Regions from separate parts of the Diaphorobacter sp. JS3050 genome, predicted to be linked through region 3. Evidence: predicted binding sites of a transcription regulator. Region 3 holds the regulator's gene; each other region holds the start of a gene.

The links. The regulator HrcA, encoded in region 3, represses chaperone genes, less so after heat shock. The targets are predictions, from matches to a motif close to TTAGCACTCNNNNNNNNNGAGTGCTAA.
Positions count from the first base shown of each region.
Region 1: rpoH (RNA polymerase sigma factor RpoH) is a predicted target of HrcA. The motif match lies at 6,497-6,523, and genes of this name have one in related genera.
Region 2: HND92_RS04730 (co-chaperone GroES) is a predicted target of HrcA. The motif match lies at 4,478-4,504, and genes of this name have one in related genera.

Region 1 is NZ_CP053553.1:3,274,708-3,284,755, reverse strand. It holds gene cyoE (heme o synthase) at 1-680, shown strand, start outside; gene HND92_RS15760 (SCO family protein) at 738-1,301, shown strand; gene HND92_RS15755 (bifunctional diguanylate cyclase/phosphodiesterase) at 1,517-3,340, shown strand; gene HND92_RS15750 (Crp/Fnr family transcriptional regulator) at 3,362-4,144, opposite strand; gene HND92_RS15745 (tripartite tricarboxylate transporter substrate binding protein) at 4,393-5,403, opposite strand; gene rpoH (RNA polymerase sigma factor RpoH) at 5,530-6,465, opposite strand; gene cutA (divalent-cation tolerance protein CutA) at 6,657-7,019, shown strand; partial or broken gene ftsY (signal recognition particle-docking protein FtsY) at 7,074-8,221, opposite strand; gene HND92_RS15725 (pitrilysin family protein) at 8,251-9,705, shown strand; gene HND92_RS15720 (pitrilysin family protein) at 9,721-10,048, shown strand, end outside.
Region 2 is NZ_CP053553.1:955,143-965,190, forward strand. It holds gene pgi (glucose-6-phosphate isomerase) at 1-903, shown strand, start outside; gene HND92_RS04720 (GGDEF domain-containing protein) at 934-2,100, opposite strand; gene groL (chaperonin GroEL) at 2,371-4,011, opposite strand; gene HND92_RS04730 (co-chaperone GroES) at 4,102-4,392, opposite strand; gene HND92_RS04735 (bifunctional nicotinamide-nucleotide adenylyltransferase/Nudix hydroxylase) at 4,603-5,637, opposite strand; gene HND92_RS04740 (cysteine hydrolase) at 5,693-6,550, opposite strand; gene HND92_RS04745 (DUF1328 domain-containing protein) at 6,617-6,802, opposite strand; gene HND92_RS19485 (hypothetical protein) at 6,932-7,066, opposite strand; gene HND92_RS04750 (hypothetical protein) at 7,236-7,376, opposite strand; gene metK (methionine adenosyltransferase) at 7,582-8,763, opposite strand; gene HND92_RS04760 (lysophospholipid acyltransferase family protein) at 8,896-9,771, shown strand; gene HND92_RS04765 (lysophospholipid acyltransferase family protein) at 9,768-10,048, shown strand, end outside.
Region 3 is NZ_CP053553.1:1,116,206-1,126,253, reverse strand. It holds gene HND92_RS05575 (DUF421 domain-containing protein) at 1-205, opposite strand, end outside; gene HND92_RS05570 (cysteine hydrolase family protein) at 224-772, opposite strand; gene HND92_RS05565 (hypothetical protein) at 782-1,390, opposite strand; gene HND92_RS05560 (YdeI family protein) at 1,652-2,275, opposite strand; gene HND92_RS05555 (LysR family transcriptional regulator) at 2,405-3,337, opposite strand; gene HND92_RS05550 (Rid family hydrolase) at 3,449-3,841, shown strand; gene HND92_RS05545 (hypothetical protein) at 3,838-4,044, opposite strand; tRNA gene HND92_RS05540 (tRNA-Ile) at 4,119-4,195, opposite strand; gene hrcA (heat-inducible transcriptional repressor HrcA) at 4,249-5,253, opposite strand; gene HND92_RS05530 (NAD kinase) at 5,282-6,178, shown strand; gene recN (DNA repair protein RecN) at 6,181-7,845, shown strand; gene rapZ (RNase adapter RapZ) at 7,849-8,712, shown strand; gene mutY (A/G-specific adenine glycosylase) at 8,823-9,896, opposite strand; gene HND92_RS05510 (dynamin family protein) at 9,893-10,048, opposite strand, start outside.

The DNA.
Region 1 (10,048 bases), 1.8 Mb from region 3:
TGGAGCAGGGCATCGACGCCAAGATGAAGCGCACGGCCTGGCGCCCCACGGCCAAGGGCGAGCTGTCCAACACGCAGACGCTGCTGTTCTCGGCGCTGCTGTGCGCGGCGGGCTCGGCGCTGCTGTACTGGTGGGTGAACCCGCTGACCATGTGGCTGACGTTCGCCACGTTTGTCGGCTATGCGGTGATCTACACGGTGATCCTCAAGCCGCTCACGCCGCAGAACATCGTGATCGGCGGCGCCAGCGGCGCCATGCCGCCCGTGCTGGGCTGGGCCGCGATGACCGGCGAGGTGGGCCCCGAGGCACTGATCCTGTTCCTCATCATTTTCCTGTGGACGCCGCCGCACTTCTGGGCACTGGCGCTGTACCGCGTGGAGGACTATCGCAAGTCCGGCCTGCCCATGCTGCCCGTCACCCACGGCAACGAGTTCACGCGCCTGCAGGTGTTTCTCTATACCTTGATCCTGTTCGCAGGCTGCCTCATGCCTTTCGTGTACGGTATGAGTTCGTGGATCTACCTTGCAGCCGCCGTGGTGCTGAGCGCGGGCTTTTGCCTGTACGGCTTCCGGCTGTGGCGCGACTACTCCGACACGCTGGCGCGCAAGACCTTTCGTTTCTCGCTGATCCACCTGAGCCTGCTGTTCGCGGCGCTGCTGGTGGACCACTACCTCCTGTGAAGCAAGCTTATGGATAAACGTGATGCTCTGAAAAAAATAGCTGCTGGCGCTTTCTGGATGGGCGTTGCAGGCACTTTTGCCGCATGTTCTCCGAAGGCGCCCAAGTTCCAGGGGGTGGACCTCACGGGTGCCGAGTACGCGCGCGACCTGCAGTTGACCGACCACAACGGCCAGCCGCGCAGCCTCAAGGACTTCGCGGGCAAGGTGGTGGTGGTGTTCTTCGGCTACACGCAATGCCCGGACGTTTGCCCCACGTCGATGTCCGAACTGGCCGACGTCAAGCGCGCCCTGGGCGCGGACGGCGACAAGCTGCAAGGCATCTTCGTCAGCGTGGACCCCGAGCGCGACACGCCCGAGGTACTCAAGGCCTACATGGCCAACTTCGATCCCAGCTTCCTCGCGCTGCGCGGCACGCCCGAGCAACTGGCCGCCGTGGCCAAGGACTTCAAGATCTACTACAAGCGCGTGGAGGGCCAGACCCCCACGAGCTACACCATGGACCATTCCGCCGGCAGCTATGTCTATGACCCTGCCGGCCGCCTGCGCGTGTACCACCGCTACGGCAGTGGGGCACAGAGCCTGGCGGCCGACGTGCGCGCTCTGCTGGACGAAACCCGCTGATTCCACGCGCTCCACGCGCCCAGGGGCTGGCGTGTGGCAAAAACCACATTGCCCGTAGGGCCTGAATTGACGTGTGCGTCACCTTGGGTGGCGATAGGCGCCAGGAGAGCGTCGCGCCTGCCTAGAGTGCACAGTGGCTGGGCGCCAGGCGCATCGACGGTGATGGCGCAGGCGCCGGCCACGGCCTCAACCTACCGACGCCCTACCGACGCGCCATGGATTCCTTTGCCCCTGCCGCCCGCCCCCGGTCCGAGGACGGCGTGACGCACCCGCCGCCCCATCGGACCGATGACGCCGCCGACGACAGTGCGGCGGCCTTCCTGCAGCGCATCGGCAGCCTGAGCGCGGGAACGCTGGAGCGCGCTGCCATGGATGCGGCGCCCGACGGCATCGTGCTGGCCGACCGACAGGGCCGCATCCTCATGGTCAACGCCCTCATGGAGACCATCAGCGGCTACACCAACGCGCAGTTGTGCGGCCAGTCCATCGACCTGCTGGTGCCGGTGCACGCGCGGCCCGAGCATGGCCAGCATATGCAGCGCTACCACCAGTCTCCCAGCCGCCGGCCCATGGGCATGGGGCGCGACCTGTGGTTGCAGCGACGCGACGGTAGCCAGGTGCCGGTGGACATCGCCCTCGGCCATTCCTCCTCCCACGGGGGTACGGTGGTGGCTTTTGTGCGCGACGTCTCCGACCTGCGGCGCCTGGAGGCGCGCATGCACTACCAGGCCACGCACGACACGCTGACCGGCCTGCTCAACCGCTGGACGTTCGGCCAGCGGCTGGAACAGGCGATCGCGGAGCAGGCGGCAGCGCAAAGCCCGCCCTTCGCGCTGCTGCTGCTCGATCTGGACGACTTCAAGGCCATCAACGATGGCTACGGCCATGCCGCCGGCGACCAGGTGCTGCAGGAGGTGGCGCGGCGCCTGCGGGGTGCGCTGGGCACGGGCGACATCCTTGCGCGCCTGGGCGGCGACGAGTTCACCGTGCTGTTGCCCGGGGTGGCCAGCGCCGCGCAGGCCGAGGGCGTGGCCGCGCGGCTGATGCAGGCGCTGTGCGTGCCCTGCCGCGTGCAGGGGTTCGAACTGAACTTCGGCGCCAGCATGGGCATCGCGCTGTGCCCTCAGGATGCGGGCGACGCCGCCACGCTGCTGCGCTATGCCGACATGGCCATGTACCACGCCAAGCACCGCGGGCGCGCCAACTTCGCGTTCTACGCCCCGTCCATGGGCCGCAAGATGGCCGAGAAGATCCAGTTGCACGACCGGCTCAAGCTGGCCCTGGCCTACGGCGGGCTGACGCTGCATTACCAGCCGCAGGTCGAGGTGGCCACCAACCGCATGGTGGGTGTGGAGGCCCTGCTGCGCTGGCACGACCCGCAGCTGGGCGAGGTGTCGCCCGAGCGCTTCGTGCCCGTGGCGGAGGCCACGGGACTGATTCTGGAGTTGGGCGCCTGGGTCATGGCCGCGGCCTGTCGCCAGATCGCGGCGTGGGAGCGCCAGGGCATGCGTTTGCGCGTGGCAGTGAACCTGTCCGCCCAGCAGCTGCGGCAGACAGACCTCGTCGAGCAGGTGGCGCGCAACCTGCGCACCCACCATGTCCCGCCCGAGTTGCTGGAACTGGAGGTGACCGAGTCCGAAGCCCTGGCGGACCCCGAGCAGGCCTGCCAGGTGCTGAACGAGCTGCGCGCGCTGGGCGTGGCCGTGGCGCTGGACGACTTCGGCACGGGCCACTCGTCGCTGGCCTACCTCAAGCGCCTGCCGGTGTCGCACATCAAGGTGGACCGGGAATTCATGCGCAACGTGCCTGCCAGCGGAGGCGACACCACGCTGGTGCGCGCCGTGGTCGCGCTGGCGCACACCATGGGGCTGCGGGTGGTCGTGGAGGGCGTGGAAACGCGCGAGCAGCTGCAGTTTTTGCGCGAGATGCAGTGCGCCTGCTACCAGGGCTGGCTGTTTGCCAAGGCGCTGGCGCCCGACGACGTGGCCCTGCTGTACGCGGCCGGTGCCGACGTGGCGGCGGAAGGTGCGCTGGGCTGAGGTGCAGGCAGCGACGCTGGCTTACAGCGCGGCGTGCACCGGCGCTTGCGCCGCAGGGGTGGTGCGCGCAGCCGCACGCGCCTGGTACAGGTTGGCCGCCGAGCGGCGGCCGCCGCGCGTGAGCGCCAGCAGCGGCGCGCGCTGGATCTCGCAGTGCCAGCGGTCGCGCCGCAGCACGCCTTGCTCCTGCGCCAGCAGCGCCAGGGCGCGCGCCACGGACTCGCGCGTGGTGGCGAGCAGGGCAGCCAGCACCGTATGGCTGGGCAGGCGCACCAGCGTGCTGCGCTGCAGCTCGGCCAGTTGCAGCAGCGCGCCCGCCAGTTGGCCCACCACGCCGCGGATGCGGGCGATGCGGCCCCAGTCGGCCAGGCGCGCGTTGGCGTTCAGTTGTTCGCGCGCCAGTTCCAGCAGGAATTCGCCTTGGGACTGGCGGCCCGCCCCCAGCAGGGGCGCCAGGTCCAGTTGGCAGACGCGCCCCGGCGTGACCGCCACGTAGGACAGGTCCGCCGGCTGCTGCAGCAGCGCGGGGGCGCCCAGGGCCTCGCAGCAGCCCGCCATGCCTACGGGGTGCTCCACTCCATCGTCGCCGCGGCGCTGCACCAGCAGCGTACCGATCTTGACCACCTGCACCCTGTGGATGCTCTCGCCCTGGCGCTGCAGCATCTCGCCCTTGCGAAAGCGCCGCTCCGTCAGGTGCCCGCGCCAGCCCGCGCGCGTTTGCGGGTCCAGGCGGCCCAGCAGGCACTGCTGCTGGCAGGCGCAGTCGTTGCAGGTATGGCCGCCGGAGGACGGATGGTCGGTCATGAGTACAAGCCAAAATGGGCTTCAGCGCTTGTCTGGCAAGCGGTGGAAGCTATGAATACCGTAGCGCCTCGCGGAGGGCCGGTCAACGGCCTCGGAGTGCTGGGGATTGGCGGAGAGTGTGCAAGGCGGGGCCGTCCTGCCCCGTGACCTAGGTCAACGTTTGGGACCAAGTGCCTGCACTGCGCGCCGCAGGCCGCGCCCCACGCCGTCCCTTACCGGCGTGGCCGCCGCGCTGCGACGGTGCGCGGTCAATCGGCGCGGATGCCCTGTTCGCGGATGACGCGGCTCATGGTGGCCGTATCGGCCTGGATCCGGTTGGCCAGCCCCTCGGCCGACGAGCCAATGGCCTGCCAGCCCTGCTGGAACAGCTTGGCGCGCACTTCGGGGCTGCGGGCGATCTCACCGATCACGCGGGACAGCCGTGCGCGCACCGGGGCGGGCATGGACGCGGGTGCGGCAAAGGCGTTCCAGATCTCCAGCTGGAAGTCGCGCACGCCGGCCTCCGCCAGGCTGGGCACCTCGGGCGCCAGCGTGCTGCGGCCCGCGGAGGTCACACCGATCAGGCGCAGCTTGCCCGCCCGTGCCTGGGCCTGCGCGAGCGCGGGCGGCAGCAGCGCCATTTGCAACTGGCCACCCAGCATGGCGGTGGCTACCTGCGGGTAGCCGGGGTACGGTACGTGCACCGGTGCAATGCCGGTGCGCGCCTTGAGCAGCTCGGTGCCCAGGTGGCCCACGGTGCCCACGCCGGGGGTGCCGTAGCTCCAGCGGTCGCCCGCGGTGCGCGCGGCCTGCAGGAAGGCGCGTGCGTCGGCGCCCGCGGGCACGTCGGGCTGGTTCACGGGAGCGGTCAGGACCAGGGGCGATACGCCGATCAGCGACAGCGGCGCGAAATCCTTCACGGGGTCGTAGGGCACGTGTGCGTTGAGCAGCTTGGCGATCGTCAGGTTGCCGTTGATGAACAGGCCGATGGTGTGGCCGTCCTGCGCCTTGGCGACCGCATCGGCGCCGATGTTGCCGCCCGCACCCACCTTGTTTTCCACGACCACGGGTTGGCCCAGGGCCTGGGACAGTGGCTCGGAGAAGGTGCGCGCCGTCAGGTCGGGCGAAGAACCCGGTGGGAAGCCCACGATGATGCGCAGGGGCTTGGCGGGCCAGCCGGGGGTGGCGGGCGCGGCATCCTTCTGGGCCACGGCGGCGCCGCAGGCCGAAGCCAGGGCCAGTGCCAGCAGGCCGCGGCGGGCGAGGGGGTGGGGGAACATGGGTGGCGATCTCCAGTCTGGGCCAGGCAGCCAGGTGCTGCCCCGCCGGCAAAGAAAAAGGCGCGTAGCCGTTGAGGGCTGCGCGCCTGGATTATCTGCCCGCGATCCGGGCTGCTGGGCGACGGCTCAGGCGTACTCGGCCAGCGCCTTCTTCATCTTTTTCATGGCGGCCACCTCGATCTGGCGGATGCGCTCCGCGCTCACGCCGTACTCGGCCGCCAACTCGTGCAGTGTCATGCCGCCCGAGCCATCGTCGTTCACCTGCAGCCAGCGCTGCTCCACGATGCGGCGGCTGCGTGCGTCCAGGCTGTCCAGGGCGGCGGCAATACCGTCCGTGGCCAGCGCGTCTCGCTGGCGCGCCTCGATCATGGCGGTGGGCTCATGGCCCGCGTCGGCGAGGTAGGCGATGGGGCCAAAGGCCTGCTCGCCGTCGTCGCTGGGAGCGGGGTCCAGCAGCACGTCGCCACCGGACAGGCGCGTTTCCATCTCGATGACTTCCTCGCGCTTCACGTTGAGCTGCTCGGCCACCAGGTCGATCTCGTGGTCGGATAAGGTTTCGCGGTGCGTGTCGGCGTCCAGCGCGTCGGCCTTGAAGCCCTGCTTCATGGAGCGCAGGTTGAAGAACAGCTTGCGCTGCGCCTTGGTCGTTGCCACCTTGACCATGCGCCAGTTCTTCAGGATGTACTCGTGGATCTCGGCCTTGATCCAATGCATGGCGTAGCTCACCAGGCGAACGCCCTGGTCAGGGTCAAAGCGCTTGACGGCCTTCATCAGGCCCACGTTGCCCTCCTGGATGAGGTCGCCATGCGGCAGGCCGTAGCCCAGGTACTGGCGCGAGATGGACACGACCAGGCGCAGGTGCGACAGCACCAGGCGGCCGGCAGCCTCGACATTGTTGTCATCCTTGAGCTGGCGCGCGTAGCGCTGCTCCTCCTCCTGCGTGAGCAGGGGAAGGCGGTTGACGGCGGAGATATAGGCGTCCAGGTTGCCCAGCGGGGGAACCAGCGCCCACGGGTTCGCGGGCGAGAGGGTCGTCACGGAGGTTGCAGTCTGGAGTGCCATATCGGTAGTCCTTTCTTCCATGCAAATCATATTAGCACTCCATTGGATAGAGTGCTAAAGGCATAGTTCCCCTACGGATGTAGGAAATAACCACCAAGAGGCGCAACGACGGCCCTTAAAACGCAGGTGGGGCTGCTTTCCCGCGCGGTCAAGGTCCGTTGTGCAGTTACGCCTTGTGCCAGACTTCGATCATGACATCTTCCCCAGACGCCCAGATCGCCGTTGTGACCACCACCGTGGGCGACGCCGCCGCCGCACACCGACTGGCCAGGGGCGCTGTCCAGGCGCGCCTGGCCGCCTGCGTGCAGGTGGAGGCCATCACCTCGCACTATGTCTGGCAGGGGGTGCAGCAGGCGGAAGCAGAGTGGCGGCTGGTGTGCAAGACGCTGCTGTCTGCCGCGCCCGCCTTGCGGGACTGGCTGCGTGCCCAGCACCCCTACGAAGTGCCGCAACTGCTCACCCACGCCGTGCAGGCAGAGCAGGACTATGTGCTGTGGGTGGCGCAGCAGGTGGACCCGGCCTCGATAGCCGGGCCTGGTCAAGCGCCGCGTTGAAGCAATGGCTGGCGGATGCCGCCTGCATCCGCCCACAGGGGGTAAGTAACTATCTCAGGTCAGAAGGGCCTGGGCGAATTCGCGTGCGCTGAAGGTCTCCAGGTCTTCCACTTTCTCGCCCACGCCAATGAAGTACACGGGCACGGGCCGCTCCTGCGCGATGGCGGCCAGCACGCCGCCCTTGGCCGTGCCGTCCAGTTTGGTGACGATCAGGCCGGTGAGTTGAAGCGCGTCGTCGAACGCGCGCACCTGCGCCAGCGCGTTCTGGCCGGTGTTGCCGTCGATCACCAGCAGCACCTCGTGCGGGGCGCTGGCATCGGCCTTGGTGACCACGCGGCGGATCTTCTTCAGCTCTTCCATCAGGTGCAGCTGCGTAGGCAGGCGGCCGGCGGTGTCCACCAGCACCACATCTTTGCCGCGCGCGCGGCCGGCGGTAACGGCGTCAAAGCTCACGGCGGCAGGGTCGCCCCCTTCCTGGCTGACGATCTCCACCGTGTTGCGCGTGGCCCAGACACCCAACTGCTCGCGCGCCGCGGCGCGGAAGGTATCGGCGGCGGCCAGCAGCACGCTCTCGCCATGGTCGGCCAGGTGCTTGGTGAGCTTGCCGATGGAGGTGGTCTTGCCCGCGCCGTTCACGCCGGCCACCATGATCACGGTGGGTGTGTGCTCGCCGATCACCAGCGGCTTTTCCAGCGGCCGCAGCAGGTCGGCCAGCGCATCGGCCAGCAGTCCCTTTACGGCAGCAGGCTCGGTGGTCTTGGTCTCTTTCACGCGGCGCTTGAGGTCCTCCAGCAGGTGCTGTGTGGCTTTCACCCCGGTGTCGGCCATGAGCAGGGCTTCCTCCAGCTCGTCGTACAGCGCGTCGTTGATCTGCGTGCCCGTGAAGACGGTCGCGATGCTGCTGCCGGTCTTGCGCAGGCCGGATTTCAGCCGGTCCATCCAGCCCTGGCGTGCGCCCCCGGGCTTCGGGGTGGGCTCGGGGACGGCAAGGGGCACGTCGATGGCTGCGGGGGCGCCGGCCGAAGGGGCAGCCGGCTCCGCCACGCTGGTGGCGCCTGCGCCAAAGGGCTTGCGCAGCCAGCCGAATGCTCCGCCACTGGCGGGGGCGTCGGCCGCGGGCGGCGCCGCAGGGCTGGCCACGTCCTCGGGTGCAAGGGCGGGTTCGGCGGGGCGGGCGGTTTCTTCTTGAAAAAACTGAACATTGGCGGGTTCGTAGAATCGCAGCCATTCTATGAAACGCGCTATCACCCTTGTGGGCCTGCTGGCCTGTCTGCACGCCTGGGCGCAAAACCCAGCGCATGAATCCCCACCTGCTGCGTCTGCCGCGGCGGCGCACGCCCAGGCCACCACGGCCAGCGGTGCGCAGCAATTCACCCTGAAGAACGGCATGCAGCTCATCGTGCAGCCCGACCGGCGCGCGCCCACGGCGGTGCACATGGTCTGGCTGCGCGTAGGCGCCATGGACGAGGTGGACGGCACCTCGGGCGTGGCGCATGTGCTGGAGCACATGATGTTCAAGGGCTCGAAGGCCGTGCCGCCGGGCGAGTTCTCGCGCCGCGTGGCGGCGCTGGGCGGGCAGGAGAACGCCTTCACCAGCCGCGACTACACCGGCTACTACCAGCAGATCCCGGCCGGGCGGCTGGCCGACGTGATGCAGCTCGAATCCGACCGCTTCGCCCACAACCAGTGGCCCGACGCGGAGTTCACCAAGGAGATCGAGGTCGTCAAGGAAGAGCGCCGCATGCGCACCGAGGACCAGCCGCGCGCCGCGCTCATCGAGCAGCTGTTCGCCTCCACCTTCATCGCTTCGCCCTACCGTCGCCCGGTGGTGGGCTGGATGAGCGATCTGGAATCCATGACCCCCGACGACGTGCGCCGCTTTTACCGCGACTGGTACGTGCCCGGCAATGCCGCCGTGGTGGTGGCGGGCGACGTGGACCCGGCGCAGGTGCTGGCCCTGGCGGAGAAGACCTACGGCACCATTCCCGCACGTGCCCTGCCGGCGCGCAAGCCGCGCACCGAGCCGGCGCAGCAGGGCCTGCGCCGCATCGCCTTCAAGGCGCCGGCCGAGCAGGCCTACGTGGCGCTGGCCTTCCGCGTGCCGGGTGTCACGCGCCTGGAGGACATGACCGATGCCGACCGTGACGGCCTGGCGCTGCTGGTGCTGTCGGCCGTGCTCAGCGGCTACGACGGCGCGCGCCTGGAGCGAGCCCTCACGCAGGGTGCGGACCGTGTGGCCGACGGCGCGGACAGCCAGGCGTCCATCCTCGGACGCGGGCCGGCGCTGTTTCTCATGACCGGCGTGCCCGCCGCGGGCAAGACCTCGGCCCAGGTCGAGGAGGCGCTGCGCGCCGAGGTGGCCCGCGTGGCGCGCGAGGGCGTGAGCGAGGCCGAGCTCTCGCGCGTAAAGACGCAGTGGGCGGCCTCCACCATCTACGCGCGCGATTCGCTTTACAGCCAGGCCAGCGATCTGGGCAGCAACTGGGTGCAGGGCCTGCCGCTGGACGCGGACGAGCGCATGCTCAAGCTGCTGCGCGCGGTCACGCCGCAGCAGGTGCAATCCGTGGCGGCGCGTTACTTCGGCGACGATCAGCTCACCGTTGCCACGCTGCTGCCCCAGCCCGTGGCGGCAGGCACCAAGCGTGCCGCCCCAGCACCCGACGCTGCCGGTGGCCGCGTGCATTGAGCCAAGGTGTCAGCGATGTACAAAACTCTTAAAACGATAGCTGCTCGCGCTTTGTTGATAAGCGCTGGAGCCATTTTTTATACCCAATCCGCGTGGGCGCTGCTGCCCATCCAGCACTGGACCGAGCCCAGCGGCGCGCGCGTGTGGCTGGTGGAAAGCCCGGCCATTCCGATGGTGGACGTGCAGGTCGACTTCGATGCCGGCGCGCGCCGTGATCCCGCGCCGCAGGCGGGCCTGGCTGCGGCGGCGGCCCTGATGAGTTCCAAGGGCGTGACTGCGGGCGGGCCGAACGAGCCCCCGATGGACGAGAACGAACTGGGCGAGGCTTGGGCCGACCTGGGCG
Region 2 (10,048 bases), 160 kb from region 3:
GGCAGCGAGGACGCGCGGGCGCGGCTGCCGCTGGCGCGCCATTTCTATGCACTGACGACCAACCTGGAAGCGGCGGCGCAGTTCGGCATCACCACCACGCTGGGCTTCTGGGACTGGGTGGGCGGACGCTATTCGCTGTGGTCCGCCATCGGGCTGCCGATTGCCATTGCCGTGGGTGCGCCGCAGTTTCGCGCACTGCTGGCGGGTGCACATGCGATGGACGAGCATTTCCGCACCGCGCCGTTGGAATCCAACCTGCCCGTGCGGCTGGCGCTGCTGGACCTGTGGTACCGCAATTTCCATGGCTTCTCCAGCCGCAGCATGGCACCTTATAGCCATGGCCTGCGCCGCCTGCCGGCGTACCTGCAGCAATTGGAGATGGAGAGCAACGGCAAGGGGGTGGATGCGCACGGTCAGCCGCTGCCCTATGCCACTTCTGCCGTGGTCTGGGGCGAGCCGGGCACCAATGGGCAGCATGCGTTCTTTCAGATGATCCACCAGGGGCCCGACACCGTGCCCGTGGAGTTCATCGCGCTGCGCGAGCCGGGGCGTGATTTGCCGGACCAGCACCCGCGTCTGGTGGCCAACGCTTTGGCCCAGGCCCGGGCGCTGATGATGGGGCGGCCCGAAGAAGCCGACGGCCACAGGCGCTTCAGCGGCAACCGGCCGAGCACATTTCTGGTGCTGGAGCGTCTGGACCCGGCGTCGCTGGGCGCGCTGATCGCGCTGTACGAGCACCGCGTGTTCACCAGCGGGGCGCTTTGGGGCATCAACAGCTTCGATCAGTGGGGTGTGGAACTGGGCAAAGGCATCGCCAAGGACCTGGAGCCGCGTCTGGCCACGGGTGATGTGCAGGGGCTGGACCCGTCCAGCGCGGGGCTGTTGCGCCGTCTGGCGGCCTGAAACGGGGTGCGCTTCCCGCTCTGACGGGGCTCAGGCGCGCGCTGCCTGGGGCATGGCCGGCGCATCATCTAGAGGCGCCGGCTGGAGTTCTGGAGCCAGGGCGACCCGGTTGCGGCCCTGGTCCTTGGCGGCGTAGAGCGCCTGGTCGGCACGCTCCAGCGTTTCCTGGGGTGACGAATGGGGCAGGTGCAGCGCCAGGCCGGCGGACATGCTCAGGCGCAGGCCCGGCGGTGCGTTGGGCACGGGCAGGGCAGCGATGGCTTCGCGCGTGCGCTCCAGCAGGGTCTGGGCGCTGCGTGGTTCGATGTCGCTGAGCAGCAGCAGGAACTCGTCGCCGCCCCAGCGCGCCAGCACATCGGTTTCGCGCACATTGGCGCGCAGGGCGTCGGCGAACACCCGCAGCACATGGTCACCCATGGCGTGGCCGTGGTGGTCGTTGACGCGCTTGAAATGGTCCACATCGATCATGGCGAACAGCAACGTGCCCTGCCCGCGACGGCGCCGCCGGCACTCCAGCTGGATCAGCTCGACCATGGCGCGGCGGTTGTACAGGCCCGTGAGCTCGTCGCGCATGGCCAGCGCCCGGTTTTCCGCGAGGGCTTCGGCCAGCGCCACACGTTGTCGGTCCAGGCGCTGGCGCATCTGCTGCACGCGCAGGTTCACCACCATGCACCCGGCCAGCACGATCAGGATCATGGCTGCGTAGGCGCCATCCATGACGTCAAAAGTCGTTCCGTAGAAACGCGGCGAGACGACCACCGCCACCGAGAACGCCGCCATCGCGTAGAGCCCAATGCCCACGACCTGGCGCGGCGACAGGCCCAGCGCACCGAAGAACAGGATCATGGCCAGCATGGAGGGCACCACGCCGCGGCCTTCCCCTGCCAGCACGTAAGCCACGGCGCCGCTGGTGATGGTCCACGCCATTTGCACCAGGGTCAGGGACGGATCGCGCAGCCGCTCGGACCAGCCGGTGCGGATCAGCAGCGTGATGACTGCGAGCCCCCCCACCGAAAGCGCCGCCCACCACCGCACAGCGTCCAGGTGGTGGTTTGCGCTGGGGTGGTGCAGAAACAGCATTACCAGGGCGCTGGAGCTCATCAGCAGCAGCGCGAGCAGCGCCATGCCGACGCGCACACGCCGGTAGGGGTCGCGGGAGAGGATGCAGGGAAAGAGACGGCGAGGGGTCGTGTGCATGGCGGAGGCTCCTGCGAAGGGCCGTGCGATGGCGGTACGGCCAGAGTGAACCGCTAGCAATGAATTACTAATATTTACATATAAATACAATTATGCGAGGAGCGCAAAGCTTGCTTTTGCGTAGGGGTATTGGGGGACGGCAGGCCAGATCCGCGCGCGGTGCGCCGCGGAAGGTCACCCGCCACACACGCAGGCGAAAAAAAACCCGCAAGCACTGCTTGCGGGTTGGGTGCTGCCTGCGCCTTCAGGGCGCAGGCAGGGTCCTGGCAATTACATGCCCATGTCACCCATGCCGCCCATGCCGCCGGGCATGGCGGGGGCTGCGGACTCGTCCTTCGGCGCCTCGGCCACCATGGCTTCGGTCGTCAGCAGCAGCGAGGCCACGGAAGCGGCGTTCTGCAGGGCCGTGCGGGTCACCTTGGTGGGGTCGAGGATGCCCATTTCCAGCATGTCGCCGTAGGTGTCGTTGGCTGCGTTGAAGCCGTAGTTGCCCTTGCCGTTCAGCACTTCGTTCACGACCACCGACGGTTCGCCACCGGCGTTGGCCACGATCTCGCGCAGGGGGGCTTCGACAGCCTTCAGCACCAGCTTGATGCCGGCGTCCTGCTCAGGGTTGCCGGTGGACAGGTTGCCCACGGCCTGCTTGGCGCGCAGCAGTGCCACGCCGCCGCCGGCCACGATGCCTTCTTCCACGGCAGCGCGGGTGGCGTGCAGGGCGTCTTCCACGCGGGCCTTCTTTTCCTTCATCTCGACTTCGGTGGCAGCGCCCACCTTGATCACGGCCACGCCGCCGGCCAGCTTGGCCACGCGCTCTTGCAGCTTCTCACGGTCGTAGTCGCTGGTGGCTTCCTCGATCTGGATGCGGATCTGCTTCACGCGGGCTTCGATGTCGGCAGCGGCACCAGCACCGTCGATGATGGTGGTGTTTTCCTTGCCCACTTCGATGCGCTTGGCCTGGCCCAGGTCGGCCAGCGTCACCTTCTCCAGCGTCAGGCCCACTTCCTCGGCGATCACCTTGCCGCCCGTCAGGATGGCGATGTCTTCCAGCATGGCCTTGCGGCGGTCGCCGAAGCCGGGCGCCTTCACGGCCACGACCTTCAGGATGCCGCGGATGGTGTTCACCACCAAAGTTGCCAGGGCTTCGCCTTCGACATCTTCAGCAATGATCAGCAGAGGACGGCCAGCCTTGGCCACTTGCTCCAGCGTGGGCAGCAGGTCACGGATGTTGCTGATCTTCTTGTCGAACAGCAGCACGAAGGGGTTGTCCAGGATCGCGGACTGCTTCTCGGGGTTGTTGATGAAGTAGGGCGACAGGTAGCCGCGGTCGAACTGCATGCCTTCCACGACTTCCAGCTCGTTTTCCAGGCTCTTGCCGTCTTCCACGGTGATCACGCCTTCCTTGCCCACCTTGTCCATGGCGTCGGCAATGATCTTGCCCACGGACTCGTCGGAGTTGGCGGAGATCGAACCCACCTGGGCGATTTCCTTGGAGGTCGTCGTGGCCTTGGACTGCTTCTTCAGCTGCTCGACCAGAGCCACGACAGCCTTGTCGATGCCGCGCTTCAAATCCATCGGGTTCAGGCCGGCGGCCACGTACTTGGAGCCTTCGCGCACGATGGCCTGGGCCAGCACGGTGGCGGTGGTCGTGCCGTCACCGGCGATGTCGTTGGTCTTGGAAGCCACTTCCTTCACGAGCTGCGCGCCCATGTTCTGCAGCTTGTCTTTCAGTTCGATTTCCTTGGCCACGGACACGCCGTCCTTGGTCACCGTGGGGGCGCCGAACGAGCGCTCCAGCACCACGTTGCGGCCCTTGGGGCCCAGGGTCACCTTGACCGCGTTGGCCAGGATGTTCACGCCTTCAACCATGCGAGCGCGGGCTTCGCCGCCGAACACTACGTCTTTTGCTGCCATTTTTGGCTCCTACAAATTTGAATCAAATGGGCTGCCAACGCTGATCTATCAAGCGCAGGCAGCTATGAAAAATGAGTTGACCAGAAGGGATTACTTCTCGACGACCGCGAACAGGTCGTCTTCCTTCATCACCAGCAGCTCGTCGCCATTGACCTTCACGGTCTGGCCGCTGTATTTGCCGAACAGCACGCGGTCGCCGACCTTCACGTTCAGGGCGATCAGCTCGCCCTTGTCGTTCTTCTTGCCAGGGCCAACGGCCAGCACTTCGCCTTGATCGGGCTTTTCCGCAGCGTTGTCGGGGATCACGATGCCCGAGGCGGTCGTGGTTTCGCTTTCGATACGTTTGACGATCACGCGATCGTGCAGGGGGCGAAGATTCATTGCATCTCTCCTGATAATAAAAAGGATTGCGACATCAAACAACGCGCCCTCAACGCGGGCGCAGGGAACTGACACAGCGGTGTTGTTAGCACTCATCTGTTTCGAGTGCTAATGATAGAGGCATTCGTGACAGTTTCAAGGCCGCAGTGTCGACAGGGCCTGCGATCAAGGTGCGGGAGTGCGGAGGGCAGCCGCACTTCCCCGTCCGCCTCAGTGGACTGTGAGGCGCAAGAAGTGGTCCAGCATGTGAAAGTGGTCTTCAAAGAACGCTTCTTCCATGCCCGCGAGCCGGTCGATGGCCACCCACTCGGCATGCGCCGCGTCGTCAGCCGCCTGCACCGGGGGCAGCGGAGCGTCCTGCAGGTCGAAGTAGTGCGCGTGGGTGATGGTGCGGCCGCGTTGGCTGCGGTCGGGATGGTCGAACACCGTCACGCTGCGCAGCGCCGCGCGCAGCGTGGCCTCGGGCAGGGCGCAATTCGTTTCCTCTGCCAGTTCACGCAGGCAGGACTGCCACAGCGTCTCGCGTTGTTCGATGAAGCCGCCGGGCACCGCCAGCAGGCCACGCCCTGGTGCGTGGGCGCGGCGGATGAGCAGCACGTGATCCTGGCAGCGCAGTACCGCGTCCACGGTCACGAACACGGGCGGGTAGGGCGCCGTTGCCCAGGCGGCGCGGTAACCGCGCAGCATCTGCCATTCCTGCTGCAGTGTGGCGAAGTGCGGCGTGTGGGCGAATTGCTCCAACAGCGCTTGCGTGGCGGGCGGCAGCATGGGCGCCAGCGGCTGCAGCGCATGGGCCACGGTGGCGGGTGTGGCGCCGAAGTAGGCGTCGCGGATGGCGGTCGCGTCGATGCGGCCCTGGCGCTCCATGCGTATCAATTCCCAGCCCGGAAAGGCGCTGAGGTAGCTGCTCGTGGCGTCCTTGAAATGGCCGACCAGCCCCACGCGCGCCTGCGGCGGGCTGTGGCGCGCCACCGCGTTGCGCACGGCTTCCACCCACACCGCCTCGTTGTAGTAGTCGCGCACCGGCAGCACGGTGAGGCGCGTGCGGTCGCCCTCGGGCAGAGCACCGCGCAGCATGGCTTCGCGTTCGTGCCAGGTGAACGGGTTCTTGGGTGTGCGCGCCTGGAAGGCCGAGCCGACGATGACGATGACCTGCCGCGCCTGCACCAGCGCTTCGCGCAGCAGGGCGAGATGGCCGGTGTGGACGGGCTCGAAGCGGCCGATGAGGATGGCGGTGTCGTACATGCGACGATTCGTGTGTTCTCAAAAAAGTGAGCTGCTCGCGCTTGATGGATAAGCGCTAGAGGCAAATTTCGCTTGAAGTCGCCAGCCGTGCACCCTGGGCGTGCATCGCCTCCAGGAAGGCCTCATGCTGCGCCTCGAAGCCGGCCACGGGGCTCATGCAATCGGTGAGCAGCACCAGGCGCCGCGGGCTCCACCCGGGGTGCAGGCGGGCCAGGTGCTGGATGATGTGCTCGGTGGTGGCGCGCACGCAGTGGCTGCTGGCCTCGCCTGCGATGAGCAGCAGGTCTGCGCTGGCCAATTGGTCCAGCAGCTGGGTGTTCAGGGCGGTGTGCGGGTCGGCCGCGTCGGGTACTTCGGCCTGCACAGCGCTGTAGTGCTCGGTCCAGGGGCTCATGCCCTTGAAGACGGACTGCACGGCGCGCACGCGATGCGCCTGCCAGTCGCTGCACGCGGCCAGCACGTCGGTATGCACGCCATGGCCCCAGCTGCCGATTTCGCAATGCACGGGCCAGACCATGAGGGTGTAACGGCCCTGGGTTTCCAACGTGTCCAGGTAGTCCAGTGTGCGCGCCAGCGCGGCAGGGTCACGCGGCGCAAACGCACCCGCGCGGACCTGCGCAGCGGTGATGGCGGTGAAGGGCGCCACCGCGCCCCCGTCGCTGCGCTGCCAGTAGGCAGGGTGCGCCACGTCGTACCGCTGGTGCGAGTCGAGGGTGACAGTGATGTGGTCGATACCTGCTCCCTGCGCGCGGATGAACGCTGCCAGGCGCTGCATGTCCGCATGCGCGCCGGGAACGGGCAGCGCCGGGGCGGTTACCGCGCCGCTATGGGGATCGCGCGAGTGCCACGCGGCGGGCAGATCGCAGAAGTCGTTCTGGGGATCGATGGCGAGCAGGTGGACGGTGCGGGTCATGGGGCGGATGCGAGCGTGCAGGGCCTGCAGTGTAGGCAACTGCGGGGCCGCATCCGGGCGGCACCGCTATTTGATGGCTTTGCGCGCGGCCCCGATACCCAGCAGCGCGAGCACCACGAACAGCACGGCCAATACCAGGAACACCACGAACAGCACCTTGGCGATGGCGGCCGAGCCAGCGGCCACGCCGGTGAACCCGAGCGCGCCGGCAATGAGCGAAATGATGGCGAAGATGATCGCGTACTTGAGCATGGGATAGGCCTCCTTGGGATGGGCCGCCGGCGGGTGCGGCGGCTGGGCATCAGAGTAGAGGCGCTGGCGCAGGCGCTCCGTCATCTGGCGAAACCGCAGCGTGTAGGAGGGTGTTGACAGTGCTGCCGGTTATCGCAGCACATGCAGCACCACGCCGCCGGCGATCGGTAGCAGCACGGCGCCCGTGCGTTCTGTGGCGGCCATCCGCAGAACCCATCCCAGGATGATGGCAACCGTCCAGGCGCTGTACAGCCGCTGCAGCACAGGCGGCGTGCCCGCCAGCAGCAGGAACAGGTGGGCGTGAACAGCGCATTCTCAGGCAGCCTGGACGCGGGGGCCGGGGGTGTATTGGAAAAAATGGCGTCTGCAAGGGCATACATGCGCGGCCTTGCCCAGCAGGGCATCGCTGCGGCCCTGCAGCAGGCCGCCGCCCTTAGCGCCGAGAATCTCCCGGCGCAGTAGCCACGCCTTCGCGCAACGCGTTGTGGAAGTGGCGCTGGTCCTCAAAGCCCAGTTCCTGCGCCACCGTGGCCGGCGCGCCTCCAGCGGCCAGCAGCGCGCGCGGCGTTGACATGCGCGCCTGCACAGGGTTACAAGCCGGCCGCTTGGTGCCACGCGGCGTACTGGTCTGCGTTCGTAACGCGGCGGGATATGAATTCCGCCCCCAAGCTCAGGGACTGCCTGGACGCAGACGCGGGGTTCATAGCCCCGCCGCTGCGCGCAGCGCCTGGGCTTTGTGCCGCAAGGCTGCCGCACCCGCTGGTGGGGGTCGCCGTGCCTTACAGCCCGGCCGCTGCACGCAGCGCGGCAGCCTTGTCCGTCCTCTCCCAGGTGAACTCGGGTTCCTCGCGGCCAAAGTGGCCGTAGGCGGCGGTCTTCGCGTAGATGGGGCGCAGCAGGTCCAGCATCTGGATGATGCCCTTGGGGCGCAGGTCGAAGTGCTCCTGCACCAGTTGGGCGATCTGGTCGTCGGGGATCACGCCGGTGCCCTCGGTGTACACGGTGATGTTCATCGGGCGCGCCACGCCGATGGCATAAGCCACCTGGATCTGGCACTGGCGCGCCAGGCCGGCGGCCACGATGTTCTTGGCCACGTAGCGCGCAGCGTAGGCGGCGCTGCGGTCCACCTTCGTTGGATCCTTGCCGCTGAACGCACCGCCGCCGTGCGGGCAGGCGCCGCCGTAGGTGTCCACGATGATCTTGCGGCCCGTCAGGCCGCAGTCGCCCTGCGGCCCGCCGATGACGAAGCGGCCCGTGGGGTTGATGAGGTACTTGGTGTCCTGCAGCCATTCCTTGGGCAGCACCGGCTTGATGATCTCCTCGATGATGGCCTCGGTGAAGCTGGCCTTCATCTTGGTGGCGGTCTCGCTCTGGTCCGGGCTGTGCTGGGTGGAGAGCACCACGGTGTCGATGCTGTGGGGCTTGCCGTCCACGTAGCGCATGGTCACCTGGCTCTTGGCGTCCGGGCGCAGGAAGGGCAGGCGGCCGTCCTTGCGCAACTGGGCCTGGCGCTCGACCAGGCGGTGCGCGTAGTAGATGGGCGCGGGCATCAGCTCGGGCGTCTCGTCGCAGGCGTAGCCGAACATCAAGCCCTGGTCGCCCGCGCCGGTGTTCAGGTGGTCGTCGCTGGCGTGGTCCACGCCCTGGGCGATGTCGTTGGACTGCTTGTCGTAGGCCACGAGCACTGCGCAGCCCTTGTAGTCGATGCCGTACTCGGTGTTGTCGTAGCCGATGCGCTGGATGGTGTCGCGCGCCACCTGGATGTAGTCCACGTGTGCGTTGGTGGTGATCTCGCCGGCCAGTACCACCAGGCCGGTGTTGGTCAGCGTCTCGGCTGCCACGCGGCTGCGGGGGTCTTGCGTGAAGATTGCGTCCAGGATGGCGTCGGAGATCTGGTCCGCCACCTTGTCGGGGTGGCCTTCAGAGACCGATTCGGACGTGAAGAGGAAATCGTTCGCCATTTGAATAAACTCCGTGTTGTCAGCATTTGGGCGTTGCCCAGAGCCTCATGGAGCCTCGGCGAACGCTTTAGCAGTTGTGTTTAACGTCGCCCTGCAAGTTGCTCATTTAACTCGGCGACGGCCGTCATTGTAATGTCATCCCTCTTTCGGCTCGTTTCCGCGCTGCCCTTGTGGTTGCTGCATGTCATTGGCGCGGCGCTTGGCTGGGTGGCGTTTTGCGCATCGCCCACCTACCGCCGCCGCTTCATCGACAACGCCGCGCGCGCGGGTTATGCCTTGCGTGACGTGCGTGCGGCCATAGCGCACGCGGGGCGCATGGTGGCCGAGGCGCCGCGTCTGTGGCTGTGGCCCGAGCCGCCGGCCTGCGAGATACGCGGGGCCGAATGCGTGCAACGGGCCTGGGGCCAAGGCCGCGGCATCGTGTTCCTCACGCCGCACATTGGCTGTTTCGAGTTGTCGGTGCAGGCGGCGGCGCGGCGCTGGTCGCCGGAGCACGGCCCCATCACCATCCTGTACCGGCCCGCGCGCCAGCGCTGGCTGGCCGAGGTGATGCAGACCGCGCGCAACCGCCCCGGCATCCAGGCCGTGCCCACCACGTTGCAGGGCGTGCGCCAGATGATCAAGGCGCTGCGGCGCGGCGAGGCGGTGGGCCTGCTGCCTGACCAGGTGCCGCCGCAGGGGCTGGGGGTGTGGTCGCCGTTCTTCGGCCGCCCGGCCTACACCATGACGCTGGCTGCACGCCTGGTGCAGCAGACCGGTGCGGCGGTGATCCTGGCGCGGTGCGAGCGCTTGCCACGCGGGCGCGGCTATGTGCTGCACCTGGAGGATTTGCCCCAGCCGCTGGCGCCTACACTCGACGCGGCCGTGCTGCAGCTCAACCAAGCCATGGAATACCTCATCCGCCAAAGCCCCGACCAATACCTGTGGGGCTACGCCCGCTACAAGCAGCCCCGCGCGGAGATGCATACCTCTGCCGGGGCCGATGCGCCGCCGGAGGGCCGCGCATGATGGCGCGCGCGGGCATCGCGCTGCTGAATCTGCTGGGTCGTCTGCCGCTGCCGGCGCTGCGTGCGCTGGGGCGGTTCATCGGCCGGGTGCTGTTCGTGCTGGCCGTGCCGCGGCGCAGGGTGGCGCTGCGCAACCTGGCCTTGTGCTTCCCGGAGGTGCCCGAGTCGCAGCGCCGCGCGTGGGCGCGCGAGTCCTTCGTGGTGTTCTGCCAGACCTTCCTGGACCGCGGCTGGTTGTGGTCGGGCTCCGAGGCGCTGGTGCGCAGTCGCGTGAAGCT
Region 3 (10,048 bases):
CGATGAGACCGCCCCACAGCGACTGGTCCTTGCCCGTCATGGACGGACCCGCGGCCTCGCTGACCAGCATCACCACCAGCAGGTCGAACGGCGTGAATTGCCCGACGGTGCGCTTGCCGCTGACGCGCATGAGCGCCAGCAGCAGGCCGTAGACCATGGCGGCGCGCAGCACCAGCTCCGCGGCGGGTAAGTCCAGGTTGAACATGGCGGTCGCTCCGGTCAGTCAGCGTGCAGCCGCCCGTACCGCAGGCCGTACGGCGCACTTGAACACCTCATGCAATTGCCGCAGGGCCCCCGTCTTGCGGTGTTCCGATTCCGCGGCGGTGCAATCCGACGGCACCCACACCTTGTAGCCCAGCATGCGCGCATCGGTGGCCGTCAGCATCACGCACATGTCGGCGGCCAGGCCCACGATGATCAGCTGCTCGGTCTGCATCTTGTCCAGCAAATGCTGCAAGGGAGTCGAATGGAACGCCGAATGCTGTGGCTTGAGGATCACCAGATCCTGCGGCGCGGGCGCAAGCAGGCAGGCCGTGAGAATGTCACGGAAGTCGCTGTGCCACGTGCCGTAGTTGTCGTTGGCATAGATCGCCGTGACCCCGCGCCGCGCCAGGCGTGTCTTCAACCGCGCAATGGCGTTCGCGGCGCGTACCGCTCCCGGCAGCAGGTCTGCCGCTGTAGAGAAATTCAGCGGATTGATCACATCCACCAACAGCAGCACGTGTTTGCTGCGCGGCAGCGGCGTGCGGCGCAATGCGGCGGGGCGCGCCACGCAGCCTCCTCAGAGCATCGCGTCGCGTTGCTGCTCCGCGCGCGACGCGCCAATGGCGGTCTCCACCTGTTTGACCTCTTCCGGCGGAGGCAGCACCGCCGGCATGCCCAGGCTTGCAATCCACAGCTCGCGGCACCAGCCCTTGGTGTGGTACAGGTGGTGATCCTCGTCTTTCTCCACGCGCTCGTGGGCATCTTTCAGGGCGCGACCGACATCCCCGGTCGCCACCTCTGCCACCTTGCCCAGCAGTTCCCAGTTGGCGTGGTCCTTGGTCTCGGCATGCACCACGCATTCACAGGCGACCAACTGGGCCTGCGCAGGATTGCCGGCCTGCCGGGCCAACTCGATCGCCTTGACCAGCGAATCGCCGATGTGCTTGACCACCAGGCGCGAAGGCACCACCTCTTCGGGGTCAATTCCCAGGTTTTCGCAGGTCGTGCGTACAACGTTCTGGTGCGATAGCGTCTCGTCGAGGTAGCCCTCCCATTCCTTCTTGAGGTCTTCATTGGTCGCGCAGTCGATCGCTGCGCGGTACACCTGCTCACCACCCAGCTCGGTTTCCATCATCTGCAACAGCAGATCCTTGAGCTGGGCTTCGTCATAACGTGGCTTGGGCATGGGTCTTCTCCAGGTTGTGGGGTTGGAATGCAAGAGAAGCCCATGGTGTGAGGCGGACCGGTCCCGCGCCGTAGGCAACGGCCTATTTGCGCGTAGTGCAATTTCCGAACAAAGCAGTCGCGCAGCCGACCGCTGTCGCGTTGATCGCAGACGAAAAGACAAAACCCCGCTATCAACGCGATAGCGGGGTGTGACATTGGGGTCAGGTAGTGCTTGAAGGACTGGTGCCGACAGCAAGCCGGCGCGCCATGCGCGTGGCATTCACTGTCCGGCGCGAGAACGAGCTTTGAAAAGGTGGATGGTTTCGCCGCGTGCGAGCATATCAACCAACTGGGCGATTCGTCTGGCGCGCGTTTCTGCTTTCACGGCTGTCTGGATGCGCCACAGTACTGCGTAACGATTGGCCGCATTGATCGTTGCAAAGAAGGCTTTTGCCTTTGGAGCGATTTCCAACGCGGCCAACAGATCCTCGGGTACGGTAGACGTACGAGCGCTGTCGTAAGCCCGTGCCCAGCGCCCATCGGCCTTGGCCGCTTCGATCTGGGCGTAGCCAGGCGCCTGCATGCGGCCCGCCACTATGAGTGCCTCGACCTTGTCGATGTTGGCTTTCGACCAGATGCTGCGCGCGCGCCGCGGCGTGAAACGCTGGAGGTAGTGCTGATCGTCGAGGGCTTTTTTCTGACCGTCGATCCAGCCCCAACAGAGTGCGATTTCCACCGCCTGGGGGTAGGTAACGCTGGGTTCTTGAGCGCCCTTTTTCGCGATCTTGAGCCAGAGGCCGCCCGAAGCGGCATGGTTCTTCCTCAACCATGCATCGAAACCCTTGGCGCTCTTGAACGAGGCCGGGGCAGATTCAAGTTGAATGCTGGATCTGGCGACAGTCATCGATCAGAGTGTGCCCCAAGAGCGCCGCTTGTCGTTATGGCCAGAGAAGCTGTGAGCTGCAGGCCGTGCCGCCGCACCCGTTGGCTGCCAGGTGGCGCAATCCCCTGGCGCAGTCCAACGCCCCTTCTCTCAGCGCCGACGCGGATACGCCCCGGACAGCGGAGCATGCGTTTTCATCAGTTCAACCATCCAATCCATGAACACCCGCAGCCGAGCGCCCACATGACGGTTGGGAGGAAACGCGATATACAGCGGCATCGGCGCAATGGACCAGTCCTCAAACAGCGGCGCCAGTTCACCCCGCGCCAGATGAGGCGCTGCCATGTACTGAGGCAACCAGAGCGCTCCCAGACCGGCAACGCCTGCCGCCAGGTAGGCATTGCCATCGTCGGTGGCAATCGCGTAACGGCCCATCACGCGCACTTGTTCGTCACCGCGGTGCAATACGCAGGATAAGACGCGTCCGGTGCTTGATCCCAGAAAACCCACGATGTGGTGCGGTGCGGCCTCCAGGTTCTTGGGGTGCAAGGGCATTCCGGCATTCGCCAAGTATGTAGGTGCCGCATACAGCCCCATGGAAAGATCGCCTACATGCCTTGCCACAAGCGAGGCGTCGCCCGGCTCACCTCCCCGCACCACGCAATCGACGTTTTCATCGATCAGATCGACCACTCGGTCACTTACACCCATGTGCAGCTGGATGTCCGGATAGCGCGCATGGAATGCAGCAAAAGCCGGAACAAGGACCATGCGTGCCAGAGGGCTGGGCACGTCCACCCGCAGGCGGCCTTGAGGCGCGCTTGAGGCACTGGTCAGACTGGTCTCTGCATCATCCAGGTCACCCAACAGACGCACGACACGCTCGTAATAGGCGGCACCTTCGGCTGTCACGTTCACTTTGCGGGTGGTGCGGTTCAAAAGCCTGACCCGTAAACGCGCTTCCAACTGCTGCACAAGCTGAGTTACCGTAGTTTTGCTCATGTGCAGCGTTTGAGCGGCCTGGGTAAAGCTGCGTGTCTCTACCACGCGAGCAAAGGCCACCATAGCGTCGAAACGATCCATCGAGGTCAGGAGATTGTCCGGATTTTGCAAACAGTGTTGATGATACTTTCCTGTTTATCCGAACAGATCCCCTGTCTACAGTGGATTCTTTTAACCAATGAAAGATGTCTCATGCCTCCACGCGACGTTGTCTTCCCTCCAGGCCGCCAAGCTCTTTACGAGAAGAACCGCTACTCACCAGCGGTCCGGTCCAACGGCTTTCTATTCGTCTCGGGCCAAGTGGGCAGCCGCGCAGATGGCACGCCAGAGCCCGATCTGGAATCTCAAGTCCGCCTTGCCTTCACTCACCTGAACGCTGTGCTGGAGGCAGCCGGGTGCAGCTTTGACGACGTAGTCGACGTGACGGTGTTCGTAGTGGATCCCGAGAAGAATTTCGAGCGCATTTGGCAGATCGTGCCGGACTATTGGGGCAATGCCCCCTATCCCACGCTGACCGGTATCGGCGTAACCTGGCTTTACGGCTTCCAGTTTGAAATCAAGGTAATCGCGAAGCTGCCAAGCTAAACACTGAGTCCTTGGGGAAAGGCTTTGCCCTTGGAGTCTTTGCGATCCAGGCCAGAGAGTCGGTCGTCGCGGTACTTGGCGATCAGTTCGGGTGTCAGCGCGGCCAACGAATACTCGCCGGCATCGAGCTTCGGGGAAAAGTCCAGCGACCAGAGGTCGATCGACAGCGATGGGTGAACTGACGGCAAGCCACCCAAAACCATTGCCTGATGGCTACATAAACCCCAAAAGAAAAAATCCCGCTACCGTACTGATAGCAGGATTTCCTTTATCTACTTGGTAGGGCGTGTTGGACTTGAACCAACGACCAAAGGATTATGAGTCCTCTGCTCTAACCAACTGAGCTAACGCCCCAAGGGGTGCGCTGCCCTGCCTCGTAGGCGGCGCAGCGGCGCGTATTGTAGGGGCTACTTCCGGTGGCTCAGGGCGTTGGAGACCAGCTTGGAGGTGATGTCCACGATCTGGATCATGCGGTCATAGGACATGCGCGTGGGGCCGATCACGCCCAGGGTGCCCACCACCTGACCGTCGACCTCATAGGGTGCACTCACCACGGACAGCTCTTCAAATGGCACCACCTGGCTCTCTCCACCAATGAAGATGCGCACCCCTTCTGCCCGGCTGGAAATGTCCAGCAGGCGCAGGATCTGCGTCTTTTGCTCGAACAGGTCGAACGCACGGCGCAAGTGGCTCATGTCGCTGGAAAAATCGCTCACGGACAGCAGGTTGCGCTCGCCCGAGAACACCACCTCGTCCTGCGACCCGGACATGGCCTCCGAGCCCACGCTCACCGCGGCCTGCATCAGCGCCGCGATTTCTCCGCGCAGCTTGTCCACCTCCAGCTTCAGGCGCTCGCGCACCTGCTCCATGGTGAGGCCCGCGTAGTTGGCGTTGAGGAAGTTGGCGGCCTCCACCAGTTGCGACTGGGAGTAATCGACCTCGGTAAAGATCACGCGGTTCTGCACATCACCGTCGGGCGAGACGATGATCACCAAAAAACGCTTCTCGGACAGCCGCAGGAATTCGATGTGGCGAAACACCGAGGCGCGCCGCGGCGCCATCACCACACCCACGAACTGCGACAGGCTCGACAACAGGTGGGCGGCGTTGGCGATCACCTTCTGCGGCTGCTCGGGCATGAGCTGGACTGTCGGCAACTGCTCCTGCTGCACGGTGAGCATGGTGTCGACGAACAGGCGATAGCCCTTGGCGGTGGGCACACGGCCCGCGGAGGTGTGGGGGCTGGCAATAAGCCCCAGGTCCTCCAGGTCTGCCATCACATTGCGTATGGTGGCGGGCGACAATTCAAGCCCTGATGCCCGCGACAAGGTTCTGGAGCCGACTGGCTGCCCCTCGGCTATGTAGCGTTCCACCAAGGCCTTGAGTAACAACTTGGAGCGGTCATCAAGCATTGAATCATTTTAATGATGTAATTTCTGCATGAAGCCCATCTTCCGCCGCGTTGCAGTCATAGGCAAATACCCGGGGCCTGGCGCCGTTTCAGCGTCCGACAGCGCACGGCAGATCATCGAGAGCATTGCCCAGTTCGTTACCCAGCAGGACTGCGAGTTGACGCTGGAGGCCGAAACCGCCGCCCACACGGGCCTCACGCAATACCACACGCTGGATGTGGAGGGTATCGGCCGGCAATGCGACCTGTGCCTGGTCGTAGGCGGCGACGGCACCATGCTGGGCGTGGGCAGGCGGCTGGCCGGCTACGGCACGCCGCTGGTGGGCATCAACCAGGGGCGGCTGGGCTTCATTACCGACATTCCGCTGGAGGGCTACCAGGACGCGCTCACGCCCATCCTGCACGGAGACTACGAAGAAGACGTGCGCCCGTTGATGCAGGCCTGCGTGATGCGCGGTGGCGAGTGCGTGTTCGAGGCGCTGGCCCTCAACGACGTGGTGGTCAACCGCGGCTCCACCTCCGGCATGGTGGAGCTGCGCGTGGAGGTGGACGGCGTATTCGTTTCCAACCAGCGCGCCGACGGCCTGATCGTCGCGTCGCCCACCGGCTCCACGGCGTATGCCCTGTCTGCAGGCGGCCCGATGCTGCACCCATCGATCCCCGGCTGGGTGCTGGTGCCGATCGCGCCGCACACCCTGTCCAACCGGCCGATCGTGCTTTCCGACGCGACCGAGGTGGCCATTGAGGTGGCCGGCGGGCGCGACATCAGCGCCAACTTCGACATGCAGTCGCTCGCATCGCTGCAACATGGCGACCGCATACTGGTGCGCCGTTCCGCGCACCGGGTGTGCTTTCTGCACCCGCGCGGCTGGAGTTACTTTGCCACCCTGCGCAAGAAGCTGGGCTGGTACGAGGGAGGTTCCTGACCATGGCCCTGAGGCGGATCGCCCTGAGCGATTTCGTGATCGTGCGATCGCTCGAGCTGGACCTGCATGCCGGCTTCACCGTGCTCACCGGTGAAACCGGTGCCGGCAAGTCCATCCTGATCGACGCGTTGCAACTGGTGCTGGGCGCGCGTGCCGACTCCGGTGTGATCCGCGAAGGCGCGCAGCGCACCGACGTCTGCGCCGAATTCGACGGTGGCACCGTCGCGCTGGCAGCCTGGCTGGACGAGGCAGGTTTTCCGCGCGACGACACGCTGCTGCTGCGCCGCACCGTCGATGTGCAAGGCAAGAGCCGCGCCTGGATCAACGGCATCCCCGCCACGGCAGCGCAGATGCGTGCCGTGGGCGAGCATCTGCTGGACATTCATGGGCAGCACGCCTGGCAGAGCCTGACGCGGCCCGACGCCGTGCGCGGCCTGCTGGACGCCTATGCCGGCGTGCAGGTGCAACCCTTGGCCGCGCTGTGGACGAGTTGGCGCGACGCGCAGCAGGCGCTGACCCACGCCCGCGCTGCCCAGGACACGCTGCAACAGGAACGCGAGCGCCTGCAGTGGCAGATCGGCGAAGTGGACAAGCTGGCGCCGCGCGATGGCGAATGGGAGGAACTCAATGTCGAGCATGCGCGACTGTCCAACGCCCAGTCGCTGCTGGACAACGCCCAGGCCGCCCTGAGTGTGCTGGAGGACGAAGACGCGGGCGGCGCGCTGCGGGCCCTGGCGCAGGCACAGCACCTGCTGCAGGACTACGAGCATGTGGACCCGTCGTTTCGCACCATGAATGAGGTGCTGACCTCCTGCATCGCCCAGGCGGGCGATGTGGCGCACTCTCTGCAAAGCTACCTGCGCCACGCCGAGCCCGACCCGGATCGGCTGCAGCAGCTGGACGCCCGCGTATCGCAGTGGATGCAGCTAGCGCGCCGCTACAAGCGCACCCCACCCGAACTACCCGCGCTGCTGCAAGACTGGAAGGACACGCTGCACCGTTTGGACAGCGCCACTGACCTGGCCGCATTGCAGGCCGCCGAGCAAGCCCATGGCGCCGCTTACCAGAAGGCCGCACGCGCCCTGTCGCAAAAGCGCGCCAAGGCTGCGCCGCAACTGGCGCAGGCCATCACCCGCGCCATGCAGGGCCTGGGCATGGCGGGCGGGCGCTTCGAGGTGCAACTGGACAAGGCCGAGCCTGGGCCGCACGGCATCGACCAGGTGGCGTTCCTGGTCAGCAGCCACCCGGGCATGACGCCGCGGCCCATCGGCAAGGTGGCGTCGGGGGGCGAGCTGTCGCGCATGGCGCTGGCGATCTCGGTCACCACCAGCGAGCTGGGCGAGGCGCCCACGCTGATCTTTGACGAGGTGGACTCGGGCGTGGGCGGCGCCGTGGCGCAGACCGTGGGCCGTCTGATGCAGCAGCTCGGGACGGCCCGGCAGGTACTGGCCGTCACCCACCTGCCCCAGGTGGCCGCGTGCGCGGACCATCACCTTGTGGTGGCCAAACACAAGCATGCCGAGGGCACCACCAGCAGCGTGGCCGCCGCCAACGAGGAGGCGCGCGTGGCCGAGATTGCGCGCATGCTGGGCGGCGAGCGTCTGTCCCCTACCACCCTGGCGCATGCACGCGAGATGCTGCAGGGCGTCGCCAAACCCACACCCTGAGCCATGGATCTGGAAGTCGTCGTCATCACCGGTATGTCCGGCTCGGGCAAGTCCGTCGCGCTGCATGCGCTCGAAGACGCGGGCTACTACTGCGTGGACAACCTGCCGCCGGAACTTTTGACCTCCTTCGTGGAGCTGGAGCACGCGCACCACGGCCACCGCGTTGCCGTGGCCATGGACGTGCGCAGCGCCACCGCCCTGCCCCTGGTGCCGCAGCAGTTGGCCGGCCTGCGCGAGCAGGGCGTGCAGGTGCGCCAACTGTTCCTGGACGCCACCGACGACGTGCTGGTGCGGCGTTTTTCAGAAACCCGGCGCCGCCACCCTCTGTCCCAGGCCGAGATGCGCGAAGGTCCGCGCCCGCTTTTGCACACCATGCGGTTGGAGCGCGAGCTACTGGCCCCGCTGCGCGAGCAGGCACACGTCATCGACACCAGCACCCTGCGGTCCGCGCAATTGCTGAGCTATGTGAAGGACCTGCTGTCGGTGCCGCCGAGTCGGCTGACCCTGGTGTTCCAGTCGTTTGCGTTCAAGCGCGGCATCTCCATGGATGCCGACTATGTGTTCGACGTGCGCATGCTGCCCAATCCCCACTACGAGCCGCTCTTGCGCGCCCTCACGGGCAAGGACGCGCCGGTCATCGACTACCTGCGTCAGCAGCCCGAAGTAGCGCTGATGCTGGCGCACATTGGCGACTTCCTGGACCACTGGCTGGACGCGCTGGCCCACAACCACCGCAGCTACGTGACCGTGGCCATCGGTTGCACGGGAGGACAGCACCGCTCCGTCTACCTGGTGGAGCAGCTGGCGGCGCGCTTCGAGGGCCGCTGGAATACGCTGCGCCGCCACCGCGAGCTCGACGGCATCTAGCATGCACCGCTAGGTGACAGCTATTGTTTTAGTAGCTGCTAGCGCTTGCTATTGAATGACTTGCAATAGTTTTCTACCGGAAGTCGCCTATCTACGGGCGCTGCCAGCTCTCATTTTTGACAGCCGTCCCCAAGGGAGGCGAGCAGCTTGCGCACGGGCGCGGGCAGCCCCAGCGCCGGCCATTGCGCCGGAGCGAACCACCCCGACTGCTGCTCAGCGCAATGCGCGTTCGGCTGCGGCGTTGCATCGCGCGCCAGCACCGGATGCAGGTGCAGGTCGCGGTGCGTCAGCACGTGGGTGAAGGCCGGCAGATCCCGCGCATCGCAGCTGGCGTGCAGCTGCAGCGCCTCGTCCAGCGCCGCGCGGCTGTCATAGACCGGCGGACAGTACAGCCCCGCCCAGATGCCGGTGGGCGGACGCCGCTCCAGCCACAGCCGGCCCGCACCATCCTGGCGCAGCAGCAGCCACCAGGCCTGCGCGCTGCGCTTGAGCTTGCGCGTGCGCACCGGGTAGTCCTGCGGGTTGCCGTCGCGGCGCGCCACGCAGGCCTCTTGCAAGGGGCACAGCAGGCAATTGGGGTTGCGGGGCAGGCAGATGCCGGCACCCAGGTCCATCAGGCCCTGCGTGTAGCGCGGCATGGCATGGGACAGGTCCTGCCGTGGCAGCAGCGCCTCGGCCTGCTGCCATAACGCGCGCTCGTTCTTCGCCTCGGCCAGGTCGGCGCCGAACCCCAGCACCCGCGTGAGCACGCGTCGCACGTTGGCATCCAGGATCGGCGCCCGTACGCCGAAGCAGAAAGCGGCTATCGCCCCTGCCGTGGAGCGGCCGATGCCCGGCAGGGCCGCCAGCTCATCCACCGTGCGGGGGAATTCCCCCCCGTGCTGGTGCACGACGATCTGCGCGCAGCGGTGCAGGTTGCGCGCGCGGCTGTAGTAACCCAGGCCGCTCCACAGCGCCAGTACCTCGTCCTGTGGCGCAGCAGCCAGTTCGCGCACGTCGGGAAAGCGCGCCAGAAAGCGCGTGTAGTACTCCAGCACCGTGGCCACCTGGGTCTGCTGCAGCATGATCTCCGACAGCCACACGCGGTATGCATCGCGCGTGTTCTGCCAAGGCAGGTGGTTGCGCCCATGCGCTTCCTGCCAGCGCACCACCTGGGCCGCCAGCTCTGCGGACGGACCGCTCATGACGCCGCGAGCGGCTGGGGTTCGGTAAGGGGTATGTCGATGTCCACGCCCTCAGGCGCTTGCGGCTGCCGCACGAGGTCGGAGGTCAGCTCCGTCAGCCGCTGCTCCAGTTCGGCGAGGTGCTGCTCGGCCTCTTCGATCTCGGCGATGCG